Regions from separate parts of the Alteromonas sp. H02 genome, predicted to be linked through region 1. Evidence: riboswitches for the same ligand, from Rfam matches in the RefSeq annotation. Region 1 holds a riboswitch; the other holds the start of a gene.

Region 1 (5,249 bases):
AATATTCATCGATGATAACTTACCTGCCGCGTGCAGTGCTCGCAGTGCTTCGAGCATAATAATGTTGCCGCCTTTCATATCGGCAACGCCCGGACCTTTAATATGCTTATCGTCCACCCGGGTAAAGGTTTGAAACGGACTGCCAGGCTCAAACACCGTATCGAGGTGGCCAATCAGTAGCATTTTGGGGCCCTTGCCGCCTTCAATTCTGGCAATCAGATGGCCAGCCCGGTTGAATGCGGCTCCATCCTCAAACCAAACGTCAAAGCCCAACGCCTCAAATTCCGGCATCAATTGGTCTGCCACCTTTCTGACGCCGGAAAAGTTCATGGTGCCGCTATTTATGTTGACGCTTTTTTCCAGCAAGCTCATCGCTGCCTCTTTACGGCCATCAATATAATCGGCCATCTGCAGCTCATCGCCGGATAGCGCCGCACTGGTTGCCAGCGAGAACAACAGACTGGTGGCGCAGGTAAATGTTGTCAGAAAAGAAGGTTTCAAAGTGTTTGCCCCTGATTTGTTGTGTTTTTTCTACTATGGCAAAAACCATTGACGATAACGAGGGCAATAACGATAAAAGGTCAGTAAAAACAGATTGCAGGTAAGCTTTTGACTTCAGGACCAGAATCGCCATACTGAGACTATAAAAAAACAAAGTCCACGCCTGTTAAGGATTACTCATGTCAAAGAAAGTGTATTGTAGCGCCCAGTTTTTACCCAAACCCGGCAAAGAAAAAGCGCTGTTTAAAGTGCTCCAGAGCCTCGAGCCCAACACGCTAAGAGAAGATGGCTGTATTCAGTATATCGTTACCCGCCATATCACCAGTCCGTTCGCCGAAGGCAACAGCTTTCCCATTGCGTTTAATGAAATCTGGGCCGATATGGCCAGCTTCGAAGCTCACTGTCAGCGTCAGGAAATCAGCGATTTCTTTGCTACTTATTGTCAGGCCGAGGACGGCCTGGCAGAAGACTGGAACGTGTGTATTTATACCGATGAGCCTGAGGACTTCGACGCCCCGCAGCTGTAACTAAGTCTTTAAACCAAAAAAACTCGCCGATTGGCGAGTTTTTTATCAGTTTACTATAACGCTATTCGGCGAAATAAGCTTCCAGATCGTCGCTGCCGCCAATATGCTTACCACCAATAAATACCTGGGGTACTGTGTCACGGCCGCTGATAGCTTTTAATGTCGTCAGCGTAGCGCCCTGCCCCATGACGATTTCTTCGTATTTAAAGCCTTTATGCTGCAACAGCGCTTTGGCTTTCGCACAATACGGACAGCCTGGTTTGGTAATAATGGAAACCGGCTCCAGTTTCACTGCATTAGGCGCAATGTGGGCCAGCATGGTATCAGCGTCTGAGACCTCAAACGGGTCGCCCGGTTTGTTCGGCTCAATAAACATTTTTTCCACTACGCCGTCTTTTACCAGCATCGAGTAGCGCCAGCTGCGCTTACCAAAGCCTAAATCAGCTTTGTCCACCAGCATTCCCATGCCATCGGTAAATTCACCGTTACCGTCCGGTACCAGCGAGACGTTGTCTGATTCCTGATCCGCTGCCCAGGCATTCATAACAAAGGTGTCATTCACTGAAATACAAACAATTTCATCTACACCGTGATCTTTGAATGTGTCGGCCAACTCGTTATAACGTGGCAGGTGAGTCGACGAACAAGTCGGCGTAAAAGCACCTGGCAGGGAGAAAACCACTACGGTTTTGCCGGCGAAAATATCGTCGGTAGTGCGATTAATCCACTGCTCACCTTCCCGAATGGCAAAGGTCACATCAGGTACTTTCTTTCCTTCATAAGAAGGTTTATCAATGGGGTGTGTCATTACATTCTCCTTAACAGTTTCGATAAGTATAACCCTAACAGTGCAGAGAACCAGCGGTAAATACCAATCATGCTAATCACAATTAACGATTGAAAATAAAATATTTAAACGCAAATAAGAATTACCCTTACCAGCTAGGGTATACGCATTAATCCCTTAATATAAATTTCAATGCCCGCTGTGAATGGATGCCAGCAACCCGATACTCTATTATTTGAACAGGAATCAACGGGTGCTATATGAGCATCCCGCAGTACATGAAAAAGGCAAAACACGCCGAAAGGGTGTGACGCAAAACCTCCGGTCTACGTCGAAAGATAGGATAGCGGGGTTACCGAACACTGTGAGGTGACGTCGGCTTGCTTCCCCCGGCAAGCCAGCGACACCGACAGTCAGTTCACTTTTTTATTACGTAATTGCGATTACTTAATGAGGATTGAACAATGATGATTTTAGTTGGTGGCGAAAAAGGTGGTAGCGGCAAAAGCTGTCTTGCACAGAACATCGCCGTATATTTACGCTGTGAGAAAAAGGCCAGTGTACTGATGGTGGATTGTGACCCCCAGCGAACCACGTCAGACTGGGCCCAGGAGCGAAGCAGCAACGAAGAGCTGCCTTCCATCAACTGTATCCAGCTTTACGGCAAGATCCGCAATGAGCTGTTAAGCCTTAAAGAGCACTACGACTATGTGGTTATCGACTGTGGTGGTCAGGATAACCTGGCGCTGCGATCGTCTATGGCGGTTGCCGACCATATCTTAATTCCATTGCGTCCCAAGCGCCGCGACCTGAAAACGGTACCGCACATGGAAGACATTTTGTCGACCTGTAAGATGGTCAACCCGCGCATGAACGCTGCTTTTGTTATTACTCAGTGTCCTTCACTGCCTTCGTTGGCGTCAAGGATTCTGGAAGCCAAAGAGGTGTGTCGCTCCTTTGAAGTACCAGTATTAAATTCCGTTACCTTTAGCCGCTACATGTATGACGACTCAGAGGAGTCCGGACGTTCGGTGCTGGAAAGTGAAGCCGATGGTAAAGCTGCCGTGGAAATTCGCAGTATCATTGAAGAGTTACTGGCCCGACGTAAAGGGGAACAACATGAGTCTGATAAACCTGTCTCGCTCTACGCCGCAAGCTAATCGAACCACAACCAAAAGTATCAGTGCAGAGGAATTTATCCAGGACGCACTGCATTATGCCAGTGGTGCGGCAGTGCCCCTTACCGCTGTTGCAGAGCGGCAGGCTAACGACTCCCATCATGAGCCAATGCGCAGAGCTACCTTTACGCTGACGCAGGAATGTATAGATCAGCTTCAGCAACTTTCAGAGCAAAGCGGTATAGCGAAATCTAAACTGATCAGGCTATGGATCCAGCGCTACGCCAGTCTCAATTTTGATTAAGCGGAAGAAAACTGGCTTGCGCTATTGATTATTTTTTAAACGAACCTCAAAATAACAACATAATAAAAGCGTAAACTTAAATATAAATACGACATGACAGCGCAGTAATGGAGTCGCGCGTCTTACGTCACAGGGCGGTGTAGAAAGTAATGATGTTAAACCGTGTTGGCCTGTTGTTGTCCTTGCTGTGCTGCTCTGTACCCGGATTAGCGCATTCAGTGCGCCACGTATCAATGGATGGACACGCGTTCTATACCAGCGGCTTCAATGTTGAGAAACTGGTTAATCAGGGCGACACCCTGAAAGCCGAACGCCATATCCGCGACCAGTTAGCGCTATCTCAGGCAGAACAGAACCAGCGAGCAGTAGCGACCGGCTCCCATTTTTTGGGACAGATATCACTTATCAAAAACAATTATCCGCTGGCGCTAAGGCAGTTTCAGAGTGCGCTGGATTTTTTTAAAGCCGTCAGAGAACCATTAGGCATGGCCGATTTATATACTGATATCGGCAGAACTTATCGGGTGATGGGGCTTTATCAGTCTGCTCTGGGCTACTTTAATCTCGCCAAAGACATTTATCATCAGCAGGGACGTTACGACGGTATCGCCCTGCAACAATTGGAAGTGGGCATATCTCTGCGTTTGTTAGGTCAGTTTGAAAGTGCACTGAGTCAGTTAGAGCGTGCGTTGCCCTTGTTACGGCAGGAAAACAACAACCAGGCAACCGCGTCCACTCTGATGCAAATTGCCCGGGTATACAGTGAAATCGATAAAAACGATGAAGCTATGCTGTACCTGCAGGATGCCGCTGTACTGATTGATACCCTGCAAATAAAAACCCTGCAAGCGGAGCTCGATTATCACCTTGGCCAGGTCAATATCCAAATGGGGCATTATGATAATGCCCGGCGCCATCTGGAACAGAGCAAAGACCAGTTCAGCCAGCTAGAAGCACAATGCGATGTGGCTAAAATAGACTCCAGTCTGGGTAATATACTGCTTAGCCAGGGTCAGCCGGAAGCCGGCATCCAACTGCTCGAGTCAAAACTTCAACAAGCGACCGAAAATAACTGCACTACCCTGTTGACCGAGCTTCACTTAACCCTGGCTCAGGCTTACCTCGGCAAAAATCAACAGGCACTAACTGACCACATTGACCAGGGTTTGCAACAAGCTATAGAGAGGGGTGAATTACTCACTCAGGCGCGGTTTGAAGCAGTAAAAATGCAAATGCATGAACAAAGCGGGGATTATTCCGCAGCGCTTAACGCCCTCAAGCGCCAGCAACAGCTGGAAAAGCAAAGTATTGAGCAACGTCGCTCGCTGGCGCTGCTATATCTGCAATCGCAGCTGGAAGTAGAGCGTCAGGCCCAATCGCTGGAACTGCTGAATAAAAACCAGGCCATTCAGCTGGCCAAGGCTGAACAGCAGGAGCTGGAAGTGCGGATGCTGTACGCGTCGTTATTTGCTGTCACCTTACTGGTGTTCTTGATCTGGAGCCGGTTTAACCATAGTCAGCGTTCGCGCTTTCTAAAGCGTGAAGTACGCCGTCGCACCCAGGAACTGGAATCTAAAAATGCCGAACTGGAAAACGCCTACATTGCGCTGGAGCGAGCCAGTCTGATGGACCCGTTAACCGGTTTGTACAATCGTCAGTACCTGAATAATCAGTTACCACAGGAAATCAATCGCGCACAGCAGGCGTATCTGCTATCCCGTGAGGGCACGCTTACCAACAGCCCCTCGGACATGCTTTGCTTTCTACTCGACATTGATAACTTTAAACACGTTAATGACACCTACGGTCACATGGCAGGAGACCGCATTTTAACCGATTTAGCGAAAGTGATGCGCTCAGTATTCAGGCCCTCAGACATGCTTATCCGCTGGGGAGGTGAAGAATTTCTGGCCGTGTGCCGCAATACCAATCGACTTGAAGCCGTAGCCCTCGCAGACAGACTACACCAGGGGATCCACGATCACGACTTTCATGTTAGCCAACAGCATAGC
Region 2 (5,249 bases), 550 kb from region 1:
CGTTTGTAGTTCGTAATGGTGGATATCCGGCCGGTGTTGCTTAAGCCAGGGAATAAAGCGGGTGATAAAGCCTCTACCAGACCCTTCATAGCCTCTTACTGTCGTACTTAGCAACAGATGCTTAGCCTGGTTGCAAAGTGCTGTGAGCTGGGGCACCGGAATGCTTGCGGCTTCGTCGATAAGTAATAGTGTAGATTCGGTGAGTGTAGCCAGCGAGGGGTGGTCAAGTGGCAGCCATTGGCAAGTCAAATCATTAAATGTAACTTGATGACGATCAAGCTGCTTCGCCTGAGGGCAGGTTAGCAGGACGCCGGCAAATACCTGACTTACTGACTCTGCATAACGGCTGGTAATAATCACAGACTGTGCTTTTGTAGCCATATGGTGCCCGGCAATCATGCCCAACAGGGTAGATTTACCTCTGCCGCGGTCGGCAGTGAGCAGTGCGCTTTCAATTGGTTGGCCGCCAGTAATAAGCTTGAACAGGCGTTGTTGTTCCGCCGATCTGAATGGTGAAGGCGGGGCAACCGGTGGCTGTACAGCAATTACTTCAGGTAACTCTGGCTCGTAATTTTCGCGCAATATGGCAACGCTTGAGTCTGTCCCGAACTGCATGAGTATAGCGGCCCGCAATTGGCTGAATTGGAGTTGTTCTCCATAACTTAAATAGTGGCCGGTGGATGCCTCGGGGTATGCTGGCCATTCGTTAAAGTCCGGACAGCACACAACCATCAGCCCACCCTGAGTAACCGTCCCGGCAATGGCCAGAACAGCATTAGGGCGAAACGCCTCAAAGGTATCAACAATGGCCAGGCTGTATTCTACGCCGAGAATTTGCCGGTAGGCGGCGATGCTTAGTGAGTTATTGTCAGGGCACAGAAATGTACCGAGAAGCAGAGTTTCGTGGTTACTATACCGCTGTGTTAGTTGTTCAATAACGTCTTTGCAGTAATGCGCAGAACCGCTCACTACCAGCAGTTGGCGGTGAGCATTGGGAGTCTTCTTAAGCGCAGTATTCCAGTCGGATAGTGCGGCTAACGTCTTCGCGCTGGGCATATGAGCAAAACGCCATTATGGAAAATAGCTATTGTACCTGTTTGTGGAGTGGCCACCAATGCAGCCATAAGCATTAACGGTACATTACCACTTTGCTAGTAAATCCCGGGCTTCGGTTAACTGCTGTTCTGACAATGCAGCAGCGAGTTGATCGTTGTGGATTGGCGCCTGATTAAAACATAAATAGTTAAAGGCTAGTTCGTGACAACAGCGGATCCGCTGATTCACTTTTGCATCCGGCTCCTGACACAATCGCCATAAGGTCTGATTCACCTTACTGGTAAAGCCCCATCTGACCAGTAACAGTGATGAGGCGCCATACAGGCACAGGTTATGCTCTGCAGCCAGGCCAGACTGAAACTCATCAAAACTGGAAGCGCTTTGCCACTGTTCAAAAAACAATGAGGCATCGAGGTGTTCGGTATGGAATATTAAAAGTAAGGCCAGTGGTCCAAACAGAATGAGCTGGGCAATCAGGGCTTTATCCTCGTTGCTGTATTCGCCGGCAAATAACGCCTCAAATAAGGCATTACTTAACAGCATGGCGTCTATCAGCCGCTCAATATTCGGATGGACACTTTGCACTGTGAGGTATTGCTGGGCGGCAAATAACACCGCCAGGTTTCTCACGTTATTCACGCCAAGATTACGGCCGATAGCCTGTTCAAGAGACTGAGGCACGGATCCGTAAAGGGCTTTACTGGCTTTACCTATGATGTGTGCGAGAAATACAGGGTCTGGTTCGATGAGCTTTACCAGTCGGCTGACTGAAAGTTGATCATCAGACAGATTCACAATATGACTGATGGTTTCCGGCAGGGGAGGCAGGTTTTCGGTTACTTCGATCAGTGCCTGGTTACCCCGCTGGAATCGCAGTCGGCTGCCCACCTGACGCAACTGGCCAGGGCTTATGCCGGTAAACTCCTTAAAACTGCGGTCGAAGGAACGGCGATCGGAAAAGCCCAGTGACTCAGCCAGCACATCCACTTTCTCGCCGCTCAGTAAACCATTTATGCTGCGTTCGTGAATGTGCGATTTTAGCAGGGCATTGAAAGACAGTTTTTCCTGTTTGAGTTTGCGCCGAAACACCGACTCAGACATGCCCAACAGTTCGCCAACCGCCTCAGAGCGAATTCTGGCAGGCGTATCAAACTGTTTAAACGCATCGACCAGATCCTGTTTAAAGCCTCCTTCACCGGCAGGTTGCAGGTTTTTAACCAGCACAAGTTGCAATTTTGGACTGTAAAAAAACGATGGGCTGGCTAACCATCTGGCGTCGAAAGTAACAGCCGGTGCCGGATGGTGGTGGGCGCAATGAGCTTCACTAACGGATGCTAACAGCCACTCGGAGTGCTCGTGAACCAGTTCAACCTGGTTAAAATCGAAATTTCGCCCGGCCAGGTGACGAAACAGCGCCAGCAGAAAAGCCACCACAAAGGGTTCCATATCCGCCAGAATGCCAGCTTTTACTGTGAGCGTTACCTGACTTTCTGTTTTGTTGATATGAATTTCTTCTGATGCTTCAAATAATGGCGTGTCGAAAGTGTGTAAAGCATCCAGAGCGGCATTGATATCCCGGGCCATGGATAAAAAACAGTGAAAAGTACCCATCTTGTTAAAATCAAGATAACCCAGTAAAGACTGGCCAATCCGTTGCGGTGAGTCACTCTTACTCAGGAGTGCTAACTTTTCATTCAGGGCCGTAACCGGATAATCACCGCTTTCAATATCGCCAAGCGCTGATAGCGCGGTAGACTCATCTTCCGTTGTCAGGCTCTTATCCCGGCGTAATGATAATAACGCCCGCGTAACAGCTGACCAAAACGTTCCTGTATAGGTAACAGACATATCAGTTTTTCTATCCCTTGCAATTCTCCCACCATAATAACGACTTTTGCCCGGGTGTTAAGTGAGGACAGACAAAATTGTCCTATAGTTCGATAAAATGTGTCCTATTTTGATTTTTCGGCTGCGCTACCATTAACTCCGCAGTTTGATGATGCACAAAGCCAAACTTGTTGTGAAGCAAGGACGGAAAGCCACGGGCCTTTAAGTCGAAGGTGGCCGGGTTACTCAGAGTCAGTACAGTTTTTAGGTATTGATTAGTAGTTAAGGATTAAAACATGAAGTTGGCCAGAAAATTATGTTCAGCAATCGTCGCCTGCGGTATGGCAGCCTCTGCCAACGCTGGTGTTATCAATTACGATGTGGACTTTGATACCGCTACTTTTGAAGGCATGAGCCGTCAGAACAACGGCGATAGCGATTATTTTGTACAGAACAATGGTGCAATCAGAATTTACTCAGATTCCTGGTTTGCGATTGATTTGGAAGACACGTTTGGCGTTGATTCAGTTAATCTGGACGATCCGCTGACAAACTATACGCTGGATTTCAGATTCCGTTTATTCCAGCGCATTGGCGATGGTGGCCAAGCCAGAGGTGTACCTACCTCACTTCCTGAAATTGGTGGTTTGTTCTTTGCTGATTTCTCTGGTGGTCAGACTGACGCGGTTTCCAGCCAGTCGTTTAACCTGGTTGGCACGCAAAACTGGGGACTGGACGATTTTTCTTATACCAACGATCGCTGGCAACGTTTCTCAATCGATCTGGATAACTACCTGAGTGGCAGTTTTACCCACATCGTCTTGGTAAACGATTGTGACCGTGAGTGTGGCAACACTCAAGTACGTTTTAGAGATATGACGTTGTCTGAGGTTAGCGCGCCAACCGCATTGTCGCTGGCAGTACTCGGACTCGGCATAACAGGCTGGCGTCGTCACCGCCGGTCTGTATAAAGCTCTTTATCCGGGAGCAATTAAGCAACGCCCACCACGTCACGGTGGGCGTTCTTATTTCTGCTGAAAAATACCTCTGCGTAACAATCTGTTAAACAGTTGCAAATCTTTTAAGTCTTGGTAGACTCCATCGCGCATTCAAAATGCATTCACCAAGGGGTGCCGGAAACGGCTGAGATCCATGATGTGGGAACCCTTAAACCTGATCCGGATAATACCGGCGTAGGGATGGTTACAATCAAGCCTTATCACCTGCCGTTAAAAGCCGGATCTTTTGGTCATCATTGCACAAGAGATCCAGTATGAAATTACCTAAAACTCTGTTTTCTTTATCTTTACTGAGTTTATCTGTCAGCGCTTTAGCTGCTGAGCAACAAGACATCGAAAAAGTCACCGTATACGGCGACTTTCATCAGCGGGCCCTGGCTCAACTGAGCGCCAGTGCCTCAATCATTGATAATGCACGTATTCAAAACCGTCAGGCTGTGCACATTGAAGATTTACTGCGAGTAGCGCCAAACGTAAATTTTGCAACAGGTGCCTCGCGGGGACGCTTTGTGCAGATTCGCGGCATTGGCGAGCGCAGCCAGTACGCCGAACCGATTAATCCATCGGTGAGCATTATGGTGGACGATTTTGACTTTACCGGACTTGGCGCTGCTGCACTGCTGTTTGATTCCCAGCAGGTTGAGATTTTCAGAGGCCCTCAGGCTACGGTGTTTGGTACCGGAGCACTGGCAGGCGCAGTGTTAATTAAATCCACTCAGGCCAAGGAGCTAGACGCCGATTACGTTCAGCTCACTGCGGCGACTAAGAGTAGCTATCGGGTGGAAGCCGGTAAGAGTGTTGAGGTCGCAGATAACCTGGCCATACGCGGTGCATTAGTGCACAACCAGAGCGATGGTTTTGTACGCAATACTTTCCTTAACCGCGACGACACCAACAATATTGACGAAAGTGCTATTCGGTTAGCGGCGAGCTACGACTACAGCGATGAAGTATCGTTAACCGTTAATTACCGCTGGTATGATATCGACAACGGGTTTGATGCCTTTTCTTTGGATAACACTCGCGAAACACTGTCTGACGAGCCCGGGTTTGACCGCCAGCAAACCCATGCTATCAGCGCTAACCTGCTAACCCGGCTGGATGGCGGCGACCTACACTTTATAGTTACTCACGCCAGCCACAATATAGGTTATGCGTATGACGAAGACTGGACCTATGATGGCTTTCATCCGTGGGGATATACCTCTTTCGATGCGTATTACCGCGATGTAGAGACCAATACTGTGGAGTTACGCTTCGTCAGTGGCGATCAATGGCGTTTATTTAACGACACGACCTCCTGGGTTATCGGCTCGCGGGTTAAGAACAATAAAGAAGATCTACTTC

What was found. A riboswitch is a leader RNA that binds a small molecule or an ion and turns the genes downstream of it on or off. The one in region 1 is predicted to bind cyclic di-GMP.
Region 2: another riboswitch for cyclic di-GMP. It lies ahead of AC566Q_RS08375 (hypothetical protein); the one in region 1 lies ahead of AC566Q_RS05780 (AAA family ATPase).

Annotation. Positions count from the first base shown of each region.
Region 1 covers NZ_CM185021.1:1,270,140-1,275,388, reverse strand. The annotation lists gene AC566Q_RS05795 (M20/M25/M40 family metallo-hydrolase) at 1-501, opposite strand, end outside; gene AC566Q_RS05790 (putative quinol monooxygenase) at 681-1,028, shown strand; gene AC566Q_RS05785 (glutathione peroxidase) at 1,090-1,836, opposite strand; cyclic di-GMP riboswitch class I at 2,092-2,175, shown strand; gene AC566Q_RS05780 (AAA family ATPase) at 2,280-2,975, shown strand; gene AC566Q_RS05775 (ribbon-helix-helix domain-containing protein) at 2,935-3,237, shown strand; gene AC566Q_RS05770 (tetratricopeptide repeat-containing diguanylate cyclase) at 3,387-5,249, shown strand, end outside.
Region 2 covers NZ_CM185021.1:1,821,523-1,826,771, forward strand. The annotation lists gene AC566Q_RS08365 (GNAT family N-acetyltransferase) at 1-1,056, opposite strand, end outside; gene AC566Q_RS08370 (helix-turn-helix domain-containing protein) at 1,141-2,904, opposite strand; cyclic di-GMP riboswitch class I at 3,055-3,133, shown strand; gene AC566Q_RS08375 (hypothetical protein) at 3,180-3,854, shown strand; TPP riboswitch at 4,000-4,100, shown strand; gene AC566Q_RS08380 (TonB-dependent receptor) at 4,157-5,249, shown strand, end outside.